Regions from separate parts of the Photobacterium gaetbulicola genome, predicted to be linked through region 3. Evidence: riboswitches for the same ligand, from Rfam matches in the RefSeq annotation. Region 3 holds a riboswitch; each other region holds the start of a gene.

Region 1 (3,121 bases), on a different contig from region 3:
TTTTCCTCACCTCGGCATCATCAATACCGTCAGGAATATAGACCGCATTAAGCTGTGGCAGTCGATGCGCCTCATCAACCACGAATTCAATGCCCAACTGCTCCAGCCCTTCACGCAGCTCCAGGTGGATATCCTTATGGCGCTGCCAGGCATTCTCCAAGCCCTCGTTTTGCAACAGCACCAAGGCTTCATGCAACGCATACAGGCTGTTTACCGGTGCGGTATGGTGATAGCTTCGCTTGCCTTCACCGCTCCAGTACCCCAGCACCAAGCTCTGGTCGAGGAACCAGCTTTGAACCGGTGCCTGGCGGCTCTGGATCTTAGCCACGGCCTTCTCAGAAAAGGTTAACGGCGACAGCCCCGGGACACAGGACAAACATTTCTGGCTACCGGAGTACACCGCATCCAGCTGCCATTCGTCCACCAGCAGGGGCACGCCCCCCAGTGATGTGACGGCATCGACAATGGTCAGGCAGTCATGGGCTCTGGCCAGCTTGGCAATTGCCTCAGCATCACTCAATGCCCCGGTCGAGGTCTCGGCATGGACAAAGGCCACGATCTTCGCATCGGGGTGGCTCTCGAGTGCTTGGGCTACCAAGGCAGGATCAACAGGTTCACCCCAGTTGTTATCGACCATGACCGCCACGCCACCGCAGCGCTCGACATTCTCGCGCATCCGATCGCCAAATACACCGTTGCGGCAGACTATCACCTTGTCACCCGGCTCAACCAAGTTGACAAAACAGGCCTCCATACCGGCACTGCCCGGCGCCGATACGGCAATGGTGAAGGTATTTTGCGTCTGGAAAGCATATTGCAGCAATTGCTTGAGCTCATCCATCATGCCGATAAACAATGGGTCTAGGTGACCAATGGTCGGACGGCTCAGAGCCTGCAGCACCTGAGGGTAGATATCCGATGGACCCGGCCCCATCAGAGTGCGCTGTGGTGGATAGAAGCTGCCAATCGTCATTGTTGTTTTCCTCCCTGGCGGTAAGCGTGACTGTAGATCAGTTATTGTAAGGTACTGATTGACTATATCAGCTATATGCTAATTATGCTTATACCAAATCACCATGACCTCGGGCAGATAGCGCCCACTCCTGTTCGTGACAACTTTTTGCAAATTTTATGCATAATTTACCTCTATCTAATTGACAAAAGACCAGGAAATCCGGTTCAATATAGAACGTTTTTTGTTCATCCTGAGAAATAGCTTTCTCAGGGGCAGACAGAAGAGGAGCGTTACCCAGGTATCTAGGTTGCGGGGCCCCACCCCGAAGCAGTCTGGAGAGGGGGAGTAACGCCGAGATACGGCATGACAGGGGGCATGGCGTATCGGCTACGAAGGTTGAATCCTTCTGGCTGTCATCTATTCACTATGGTAATGGATAGATGGGGAGCTTCTGGTTGTTGTACCGGTTTACATCTTACCTTTTTGCTCTCCTGACTTTTTTGTCGGGACTACCATCCCGAGCCCCCTGATAAATACGTATATACTCTTTATTACTGGGAGACTCGCCGTGAGCTTTGTCGAAAATAACTTTACTGTTCCTCCTCCGATTACTGTAGCGAAATTTGGCGGTACCAGCGTAGCCGATCATGCCGCCATGAGCCGAAGTGCCACGATCATCAAGGAAAATGCTGCTGCCAAAGTAGTTTTGATCAGTGCCTGTTCCGGCGTCACCAACCTGCTAGTTGAACTTGCAAACGGAATTGCCGATAACGAGCAGCGCTCCCTACGGCTACAAAAACTGACCTCTATCCACCAGAACATTATCGACAAGCTGGCCCAGCCAGACACTGTCACTGGCCACATAGAACAACTCATCAATAACGTGGCAGGCCTCGCCGAGCAAGCCGCGGAGTCACCATCGACCAAGCTGACCGATCAGTTGGTTGCCCATGGTGAACTATTGTCGACGCACTTATTTACCCAAATTCTCAACGAAATGGGGGCGACAGCCCAGCGTTTCGATATTCGCTCTGTCATGCGTACCGACAGCCAGTACGGCAAAGCCATCCCGGACATTGATACCATCCGCCAACTGGCCGACTCACAGCTCCAGCCTCTGCTGGAAGGCGATACCATTATAGTTTCTCAAGGCTTCATTGGCTCAAACAGCGACGGGGAAACGACCACCCTTGGCCGCGGTGGCAGCGATTACAGTGCCGCCCTAGTTGCAGAAGCCATCAGCGCAGAAACTCTGGAGATCTGGACGGATGTACCGGGCATGTATACAACAGACCCGCGCATCACCGCTAATGCCAAGCCAATCAGCGAAATCAGCTTTAGCGAAGCATCAGAGATGGCAAACTTCGGAGCCAAGATCCTCCACCCGTCGACTCTGCTGCCGGCTGTCCGCCAACAGATCCCGGTCTTTATCGGTTCATCGAAAGCCCCTGAGCAAGGTGGTACCTGGATCCGCCAGCAGGTCAGCGAGCCGCCGAAATTCCGGGCGCTGGCACTGCGCTGCAACCAGACCCTGGTCACCCTGACCAGCCTGAATATGTTCCATGCCTACGGCTTCCTGTCCGAAGTGTTCCGTATTCTGGCCGAACACAAAATCTCGGTTGATTTGATCACCACTTCGGAAGTCAGTGTTTCACTGACCCTCGACCAAACCGATACCGGTGGTGGTGCCCCTAGCCTGCCAGCCGCAGCGATGGAGCAACTGAGCCAGCTTTGCCGCGTGGAAGTCGAGCAAGATCTGTGTTTAGTTGCCCTCATTGGCAACCAGCTCGGCGATGCCCCGGGTGCCGCAACCCAAGTATTCAGCCGTCTGGAGCAATACAGCCCGCGCATGATCTGCTTCGGTGCCAGTACCCACAACTTGTGCTTCCTGGTCAAAACCAAAGAGTCGCGTGACGTGGTCAAGGTCTTGCACCAAGGGCTGTTCGAGTAACAGCAATGCGGATAGAGCCCGCAGATAGCAAATAAAAAAGGCGCTCAGTGAGCGCCTTTTTTGTTCAGGGTGACCCCATTTAGCCATGCAGGTTCGGGCCCAACCATTTCTCGGCCTCGGCCTGCTCCCAGCCTTTGCGATCGGCATAGCTGTCGCGCTGATCGTCCTGGATCTGGGCGATCGCAAAATAGCGCGAGTCCGGGTGGGAGAAATAC
Region 2 (3,121 bases), on a different contig from region 3:
GTCACGCCAGTCAAAATAGCGTACGGGAACTGAGTACGGACATGGGAAACATGATCACATCCGGTCGACATCGAGCTGAGGATCGTGGTGTCGGAAATCGGTGATGAGTGATCCCCCAGCATGCCGCCACTTAGCGCGGCACCAATACAAATCAGCGGGTCGGCGCCCAGTGCACTGGCAACCGGTACCGCAATCGGGATCAGGATGGCGAAGGTACCCCACGACGAACCTGTTGCCACCGAGATAAAACTGCCGATAATGAAAATCAATGCAGGCAGCATGAACACCGGCAAGCGGTCATTCATCACCTGGCTAATATAGTCCCCAGTCCCCAGTGATTTACAGATATCACCCAAGGTCCATGCCAATAGCAAGATAACCAAAATTAGCATGATCCGCTGCATTCCCGACACAAAAGTGTTGAAGGCTGTCGAGGCGGTCATAGTTTTGGTGTAGGCGTAATAGGCAATCGCCGTTACCGAGGCAATCAGATAGCTGGTACCCAGCGATGCACGGATCACAGGGCCATTGATGGCGCCATGCAAGTGGTAATTATAGGTGAACAGCGCGATTAGCGAGCCAAACAGTACCGCCAGTGGCAATACAATCAGTGAGATACGGCCTGATTTCACCTGCTGGTCATCCGCAGATTGCACGCTCACCTCAGCCTGCTGGCGGGCTTGCTGCTCGGCTTCGGCCATTGGCCCCCAGTCTTTTTTTAGCACCGCATAGACAGGCACACTGAACAGTGCCAGCAAGGCATAGAGCTGGTAAGGGATCACCTGAAGGAAAGTCGCAAAACCATCGACCGGCTGGCCCATGTTATCGAACGCGTTCTCAATCAGACCCTGCGAGTAAACACCCCAGCTAATAATCGGGATCAGCACACAAATCGGTGACGAGGTCGAGTCGATGATGAAGGCCAGTTTCTCCTTGCTCAGCTTGAGCTTGTTGTAGATTGGCGAGAACATCGGGCCGAGGATCAGCGAGTTGCCCGAGTCGGTAAAAAACACCCCGATCCCGGTTGCCCAGGTCGCAAGCTGGGCTTTCAATGGTGATGACACATAACGGGTCGCCATGGTCGAAAATGCAGCCATGCCACCGCTTTGCTCGACCAGGTAGATAAAGCCAGAAATGATAGTAATAACAATAATGATCTGTGCGTTGCTGCCCGATGCGAGCTGAGTGAACGGCCCATCAGACAAGAACATCAACGCAGTATCGACAGGGTGGCCCTTGGTTAAGATCAGCATGCCGCTGATCACTGCAACGCCCAGAGCCAAAACAACATGCCGAGTGGTAAAGGCGAGTATCAGCGCCAGCACCGCGGGTACGATGGACAATAATCCGTAATCAGCCATTCGTAGACTTCTCCTAATAAACAACATCAATAAAGTGTGAGTATGTAGAGGAGGGGCGTAAGGAGTACGCGAGCGACAAAGGCTGTACGAAATCGGTAGGTGAACTTACCTGTTCGAAAACAAATATTGCTGTAGCTCTCCATCCGGGCAGGGCCCGAGATGACAGTGCTGCTCCTATTAAGAACAACCCCAGCAGCTTGGCTGACGACCAAAACCACTTCGGCATTGACTCCTTTCGCTTAGCTTCACCGGCTGTCGACCTTCACTAAACTACTGTTAGGCAATGCGCCTCTACGTTGCAGGCAGTGAATAACCACCCGCTCTATATTGAATAAAACACAAAAACAGATAATCCAAATCAACTTGACGTCATAGCGTGACGAAGATCACATAATATATTTCATTAAACACTTATTTAACAAAACTTTGCACTGCCGACTACCAATCTTGCAGCAACAATAACCACATGGGCTGTTTTTTGCTTTCAAGTCGCAAATATCATGTCAGTATTTATCTGAAGTCGTCTTAGCGTTGCCGGATTTGAGCTAAAGGAGCCTGCGTGGAAATCAAAGTAAAGGTGAAACAGCGGAGGAAAAGGTTGCATATTTACCCATCTCCATCCTACCTTCCTCAAATAAAAAAGAGGTATAAGAGATGTTCAGGGATCAGAGATACCCAAGTTACCTCAAGGTGCAGGAAGTACCTTGGGTATATAGCAGATACAAAAAATGCTGGCCTAGGCCAGCATTTTCTTAAAATAAGTTCAATGACTTATAGAGTAACTACGTTTGCAGCTTGAGGACCTTTCTGGCCTTGCTCTACGTCAAAAGAAACTTTCTGACCTTCAGAAAGAGTCTTGAAACCTTCAGAAGCGATTGCGCGGAAGTGTACGAATACGTCTGCACCGCCGTTCTCTTGAGTGATGAAACCGAAACCTTTTTCTTCGTTAAACCACTTAACGATACCAGTAGACTTAGACATGTGTTGTCCCTTATGTAAATTCATTTAAATCGCTATCAACAGCGATCAGTAACAATTGAATTATTAATGTGACGATAAATATAAGGGAAACAGTTAGATACAGCACGAAAACGTAGAAGTATCAGATGGTTTAACTTGTACTTGATGTTGCATTAAATAACTCTTCTCTATTTGAGCCCGCACATCATAACAGCTGGGCAAAAATTATGCAGTGAAATTTTGACAAATCTTAAAAAAAATTTTGGGGACACTAACAATCCGTTCAGCAACTCAAGCACACCACCATAGTATCTCCCCCCTCATCAATGGCTAAAACGAGAAAAAAAACCGGCTATCGTCGCGCTCATGAGGTTGGACAGGGTGACGGCAAAAATACCTCGGGCGCAGCATACCCGAGGTGGTTGCAAAGTTAGTGGTTAATCCAGTGTTTCACAGCAAGTTCAGCAACTTGCATTTCGATATCGAAAGGGACCGGTTGAGGAATATTCTGCAGCGAGTCCCGGTTAAGGGCGATACGCTCTAAACTGAGCGACTGCAATGCCAGGCCGAGATCCATAATTTCTATCGGGTTTCCGTCACCCGCCGATAGGTTAACAAGGTTGGCATCCGACAGGACGAACAGCTGCTTTTCTTCAAGTTGGTAAGCCGTTACATGAGGACGGATCTTATCCTGGCTTTGGCTCACCGCAGCCAAATCCGCAAGGTTGATTTCACGCTGGAAATGCCCCGCATTGGCGATAATCGTATTGTCGCGCATCAATTCGAAGTGCTCCTTACGC
Region 3 (3,121 bases):
TAAATCAAAGAAATTTGGACTAACGAGCAAAAATAAAAAAGCCTGTATCAAATACAGGCTTTTTCATCAGCATGCTATCAGCATTAAGCGTTCGCAGCCGCTTCCTGAGGACGGCGTGCAAGCCAGTACAGGGCGATACAAGCCAGGGCAAAGGCGAAAGTTGCCGTCATGAACGAAACCGCGAGAGAGCCAGTAAAGCCCAGTACCAGGAAACCAACGGTCGATACCACAGCCACAGACAGTGCATAAGGCAGCTGCGTTGATACGTGATCAATGTGGTGGCAGCGAGCACCGGTTGACGACAGGATAGTCGTATCGGAAATTGGCGAGCAGTGATCACCAAATACCGAACCGGCCAATACCGCGCCAAGCATCGGCAACATCAGCATAATGTCGGTGGCAGCAGCCAGATCACCGGCAATCGGCAACATAATACCGAACGTCCCCCACGACGTACCGGTCGAGAATGCCATCAGGCCTGCTAGCAAGAAAAGAATCGCCGGCAGCATCATTGGATTAATGCTACCCTCAACCAAGGTCGATAGGTATTTACCCGTCGCCATGTCACTGATCACCGAGCCGATGCTCCAAGCAAACAACAGGATCAAGATCGCGCCAAACATCGACTTGGCCCCAATCCACAGCGTAGAGGCCACATCTGCCATTGGAATGCGCTGGCGGAAAACAGGGATAAGTGCAGCAGCCAAACCAACCAGGCCACCGTATACCAGAGACATACCGACATCGGTATTCTCGAACGCACCCAGAACGCTAAACGCGAGACCATCCGCTGCCAGCGCCTGATAGCCGGTAAACAGCATAAAGAAGAACGTTGCCACAATCAGGGTTACGATTGGCATTACCAGATCGGCAACACGACCATTCTTGCTTTCTTCAATTTCCAGTTCGTCGTTGAGATCCTTGGCACGGCTGTCTACATCACCCTCGTCGAAACCACGGCAGTGACTCGCTTCCAGTTCATGCTTTTTCATCGGGCCCACATCAATTTGGAACCAAGCCACGACAAACACCATCAACAGAGCGAATACCGCATAAAAGTTCATCGGTGCCAGCTGCATAAATGCGCCTAGCGGCGAGTATTCCGTCACCCCGTGCGACACCAAGATACCGCCGATCAAGGTAATGATATATGCACCCCAGCTAGAAGCCGGCATCAACACACACATTGGTGCGGCAGTTGAATCTAGAATATAAGCCAACTTGGCACGGGAGACATAGAAACGATCAGTCACCGGGCGAGAAATCGAGCCAACCGCCAAACTATTGAAATAGTCATCAACAAAGATAAATACGCCTAAGAAGGCAGCCAGCAGTTTAGCACCGCGCTTGCTCTTGATTTTCGTCTGGGCCCATTCAGCAAACGCACGAGTACCGCCAGAAAGTGTCAGCAAGGCCGTGGTCATACCCAGCAAAATAAGGAAAGCAACAATACTCATGTTCCAGCTGTTGATGGCACCGTCTTCAATAAACAGCCCTTCAACCGTGGTACCGATATAGCTGGCCGTACCACCGACAGAGAAATCTGTCAGCAGGAATGCGCCCAACAGGACACCGACACCCAAAGAAACTAAAACACGACGAGTTAGGATAGCCAAGCCCAGCGCAACCAAAGGAGGCAACAACGACATGGCAGAATGTGAAAAATCTACAATATTCATGATCTCGACTACAACCGATCCTGGTTGGAGATCTACTGCTTAACACGACATCTTGTCGTGTGTAGAAGAGCATTAGGAAGAGAAGTTACCCTTTTCCGACTCCACAGTAGCGCTCCATAGTTAATGTAATTATATACTATGGCAGTGTTGCCCCTGTTCGGTGACAACCCCAGCAAGCAGGCTTGATAGTCCATACTTACTTCGGCATCGGCTCCTTTCGCAAACCCTCATCGGAATCACCCTAAGATTTACTACTAATAGACGATGCGCCTCTACCCTTAGTCTAGGTATGGTCAATTCTACGGAATAGATATCCAAATGCAATAAGTTAGGATGAAAAAAATCACAAAAATAGTGAATAGTCTTGCCTGGAAGTACAAAAATCATCCACTTAATAGCAAATTATTATACCTTCCACATATGAAATTGATGGCAAATATTTAACAGCCCCCGTAGATTTTGGATAAGAATATTTACTTATCTTGACCATTACAATTTATTACAAATGAGAAATGAACCTGATAAATGACAAAAAATTAAATGAACCCTTCATTTTTTATTTGGCATCACTGTATTAAAAGTATTATTATTGCAATTATTGAATCGTCACTGCTATTATTAATTTATAGTTTTAGGCCTACAGGAAATAAAAAATGTCTGATGCAATGAAAGCGCTACTTAACCTTCGCAGCCTTCGCGCACTTTCTCGCGAATATTCTCTTGAACAACTACAGGAAGCGCTAGAAAAACTTCAAACTGTTGTTTCTGAGCGTGAGGAAGCAGAAGCTGAAGAGCTAGCTAAAGAAAAAGAACGTACAGAGAAACTAGCCCAATACCGTGAAATGCTTCTTGCTGATGGTATTGACCCTGAAGAACTTCTAGCCACGCTAAATAAAGCACCAAAAGCAAAGCGTGCACAGCGTCCAGCGAAATACCGTTTCATCGATGAAAATGGTGAAGAGAAAACTTGGACTGGCCAAGGCCGTACTCCAAGCGCACTAAAAAAAGCTCTGGACGAAGGCAAGTCTCTAGAAGATTTTGAAATTTAATATTTCGAATATTCTTTGCTAATTATCGAAAAAACCCGGCCTAGCCGGGTTTTTTTATATAAACAGCCAGCACAGCAATCAAGCGGACAAGTAGTTGATTTTAAACAACAAGTAACAATCAGCACCTCCGAGTGCCTTACTTACCCCCCATAGCTAACGGTTAATTTAATTTCACGCCAAACCAATAAGCCAGCACATGACTTTCTCCAGAGCACAAAAAACCAGACTTATTAGTCTGGTTTTTTTCATGTTTGGGGATCAGCGTATTTGATCAGCCAAATGGCTTACGGCCAAGGCGAAATAATGCGAACGGTTCCACTTGAGCAACGACTGATAATTACCGTAAATCAAATAGGCACGACCTTGTTTATCATCAGGTTGAATAAGCCAGGC
Region 4 (3,121 bases), on a different contig from region 3:
TGAGTAACGGTATCTTTCGGTACGCCAAACAGGTAGTTGGCCCCTTCGGTGATCAACGGGGCAGCTAGGCCCAGTGTCGTGGCGCCGCCACCGAGCAAGCCAAAGATAAACAGCACATCGATAACTTTACCCAGCCAGCCATAGCTGCGGGCTTCGCCGATCACCGGCATCAAGGCTGCCGATACCTTCAGCACAGGCTGCTTGCGGACATAGAAGAAATAGGCAATCGGCAGCGCTGGCACCAAATAGATAGACCATGCAATCGGCCCCCAGTGGAACAAGCCATAGGTTGCCGCCCAGCGAACCGCCTCTTCACTGCCAGGTTCTAACTGGAACGGGGGGGCCTGATAGTAATACGCCCACTCTATCGTCCCCCAGTAAAGAATACTGGCGCCGATCCCGCCACAGAACAGCATGGCCGCCCACGATGCCGTCGTGAACTCCGGCTGCTCATCGGGGTCCCCGAGCTTGATTTGTCCGATATCGGAAAAAACGATATAGATCATAAAGAAAAATGCACCGACACCAAGTGCCAGATACAGAAAACCGAGCTTATCGGTCATAAAAGTTTTGGCAATTGCAATCCATTCCGCCCCTTGCGCCGGAAACAGCAGCAAAGGTACCACAACCGAGATCAACATCCCCAACGCCCCGAAGAACGTTGGTTTATCAATCAACTCAAAGTGTTTGCGAGAAAACACGTTAGCTCCTTAAAGTTAAAACCCAGCAATGGGTAAATTGGATAATCCGAGGAAAGGGCCAACGCTTCAAACCAAGATTCTAATGGTAGAGATGAAAAAAGCTGATTATTAGCTGACATAATTATTCAGCCGTATATAATGTTAGACTTATTGCCCAAATCCAGTAGGATTAACGGTGATAAACCCTAAATCAGTAGAGGCGCGCTGCCTAAGAGTAACCGAGCAGAGGGTGATACCTGTGAAGCCGGAGAAAGGAGTCAGCGCCGAAGTGACTGCAGCTATCAACTCAGTCGCTGGGTCTGTGTCGAATAGGCACAGAACTGCCATAGTATTTACCTATGGAGCGCTACCTGAAGGGGTAACGAGTCTTCTTTTTCTGCGTCTTAGTTACACTTCCTTTTGGTAGATCTCCACCTGAAACTTATAGGTGTGATGAGATCATGAACCTTGTCGATTTCTCGGACTCGCTAATGTCCGTTGTCCCTGCCATGCTGGCTGTTATCCTTGCGGTCACCACCAGGCGGGTTTTGCTCTCCCTCGGAGCGGGTATCTTTGCCGGTGCAATGATGCTAAATCAATATTCTCCGCTGGAGTCAATGCAGTACCTGGTTGGAAAAGTGCTGGCCATTGTGTGGGTCGACGGCGCGATGAACAGCGATAACGTCAATATGATCATCTTCATGCTGCTGCTTGGCGCACTGATCAGTCTGATGAGTGTTTCCGGTGCAACGCAGGCCTTTGCCGACTGGGCAGCGGTGCGTTGTAAGGATCGCCGCAGTGCCAAATCTCTCACCGGCCTGATGGTCTTCATCTTCTTTATCGACGACTTCTTCCACAGCCTGTCAGTAGGTGCTATCTGCCGTCCGGTTACCGACCGCTTCAATATCTCACGCGCGAAATTGGCCTACCTGCTGGACTCCACTGCAGCTCCGGTTTGTGTACTGATGCCTATCTCATCATGGGGCGCCTACATCATCGCCCTCGTTGGCGGCATCATGGTGGCGCATGGCGTGACCGATCAGAGCCCAATATCGGCATTTGTTGAGATGATGCCGATGAATCTCTACGCCGTGTTCACGCTGGTGATGGTGCTGTGTGTGATCGCATTCCAGCTCGATATCGGCCCAATGCGCAAGCATGAGAAGTGGGCGCTTGAAGGCAAGCTATGGGATGAATCGAAAGGCAAACCAGCGGGTCTGGACGTTGAAGCGCCGGAGTCGGCCAAGGGCGGTATGATCGATATGGTATTGCCTATCCTGACCCTGACGATGGCTACCGTCTTTTTCATGGTACAGTCAGGTGCCGATGTACTGGCTGCCAATGGCGAAGCCTTCAGCGTGATTGGCTCGTTTGAGAACACCGATGTCGGCTCATCGCTAGTATACGGTGCGATCTGCAGCTTGGTGGTGTCTATCGCTCTTGCCCTGCGTCTGAAGCTAGATGCAGGCAGCTGGATGAAAGCAGCCCCGCAAGGCATTTCAGCCATGATGCCTGCGATTATCATCCTGTTCTTTGCTTGGACGATTGGTGCGGTTGTACGCGATATGCAAACCGGCATCTACCTAGCTTCAATGTCTAACGGCAACCTGCCGGTTGAGCTACTGCCTGCCGTTGTCTTCCTGCTATCTTGTGCCATGGCCTTTGCGACCGGCACCAGTTGGGGCACGTTCGGCATCATGCTACCGCTAGCCGGTGACATTGCGGCTGCCAGCGACATCGCACTACTGCTTCCAATGCTATCGGCGGTACTGGCCGGTGCGGTATTTGGCGATCACAGCTCACCAATTTCCAGCACCAGTATTCTGTCGGCAACCGGTGCCGGCTGCCACCATATGGACCATGTTATGACCCAGCTACCATACGCCTGTTCGGTTGCTTTCGGTGCCCTACTGGGTTACCTCGCCATTGGCTACACCCACTCGGCATGGGCGGGTGTGGCAGTGAGCGGCCTGTGGTTCTTGGCATTCTGCGCCTTTGCCGTACGCAAGAGCAAACCTATTATGGCTGCCGAACCTATAACGAGCTAAAGCACACCGACAGTCCCACCTCAGAGCAAGGCCATGGCCTTGCTCTTTTTTTATATGATATTGCTGAATGACTAAGCTTGTTCGCCAAAAGAGAGTCGTAACAACATCCCCCCTGCCACATCGGTGCCCGATCCACAGGTCAAAAAAGAGCCATCACGCTCTGCCATGAAGGAAAAGTTATGCACAATGTCAAATTTATTGGGCATACAATTTCCCCCTCTATAACAAATCATTACAATAAGCCACCGCGCACTATACGCATGATTTAATATCAAGCAATCTGCGACTTAAAAATTTATTTTTATACAATCACTTACGAGCATGCAATTGCTCGATCTTTCTTTGACGACTTTCCACAGTAAAGCTTAATCGGAACAACACCATGAGAATCGG

What was found. Region 3 has a riboswitch for lysine ahead of C9J03_RS14510 (Na+/H+ antiporter NhaC family protein). Riboswitches for the same ligand answer to the same signal wherever they lie in the genome.
Region 1: it holds a riboswitch for lysine, as region 3 does, so the genes downstream of both, lysC (lysine-sensitive aspartokinase 3) here and C9J03_RS14510 (Na+/H+ antiporter NhaC family protein) in region 3, are expected to answer to the same signal.
Region 2: it holds a riboswitch for lysine, as region 3 does, so the genes downstream of both, C9J03_RS04045 (Na+/H+ antiporter NhaC family protein) here and C9J03_RS14510 (Na+/H+ antiporter NhaC family protein) in region 3, are expected to answer to the same signal.
Region 4: it holds a riboswitch for lysine, as region 3 does, so the genes downstream of both, C9J03_RS03030 (Na+/H+ antiporter NhaC family protein) here and C9J03_RS14510 (Na+/H+ antiporter NhaC family protein) in region 3, are expected to answer to the same signal.

What each region holds. Positions count from the first base shown of each region.
Region 1 covers NZ_PYME01000032.1:54,769-57,889, forward strand. The annotation lists gene C9J03_RS22170 (pyridoxal-phosphate-dependent aminotransferase family protein) at 1-973, opposite strand, end outside; lysine riboswitch at 1,228-1,414, shown strand; gene lysC (lysine-sensitive aspartokinase 3) at 1,524-2,906, shown strand; gene metH (methionine synthase) at 2,986-3,121, opposite strand, start outside.
Region 2 covers NZ_PYME01000003.1:274,773-277,893, reverse strand. The annotation lists gene C9J03_RS04045 (Na+/H+ antiporter NhaC family protein) at 1-1,361, opposite strand, end outside; lysine riboswitch at 1,486-1,663, opposite strand; gene cspE (transcription antiterminator/RNA stability regulator CspE) at 2,133-2,342, opposite strand; gene C9J03_RS04035 (adenosylhomocysteinase) at 2,752-3,121, opposite strand, start outside.
Region 3 covers NZ_PYME01000015.1:105,468-108,588, forward strand. The annotation lists gene C9J03_RS14510 (Na+/H+ antiporter NhaC family protein) at 84-1,679, opposite strand; lysine riboswitch at 1,779-1,962, opposite strand; gene C9J03_RS14515 (H-NS family histone-like protein) at 2,333-2,728, shown strand; gene C9J03_RS14520 (lytic murein transglycosylase) at 2,987-3,121, opposite strand, start outside.
Region 4 covers NZ_PYME01000003.1:5,473-8,593, forward strand. The annotation lists gene C9J03_RS03025 (BCCT family transporter) at 1-701, opposite strand, end outside; lysine riboswitch at 888-1,058, shown strand; gene C9J03_RS03030 (Na+/H+ antiporter NhaC family protein) at 1,142-2,728, shown strand; gene C9J03_RS27080 (hypothetical protein) at 2,800-2,934, opposite strand; gene C9J03_RS03035 (D-alanine--D-alanine ligase) at 3,111-3,121, shown strand, end outside.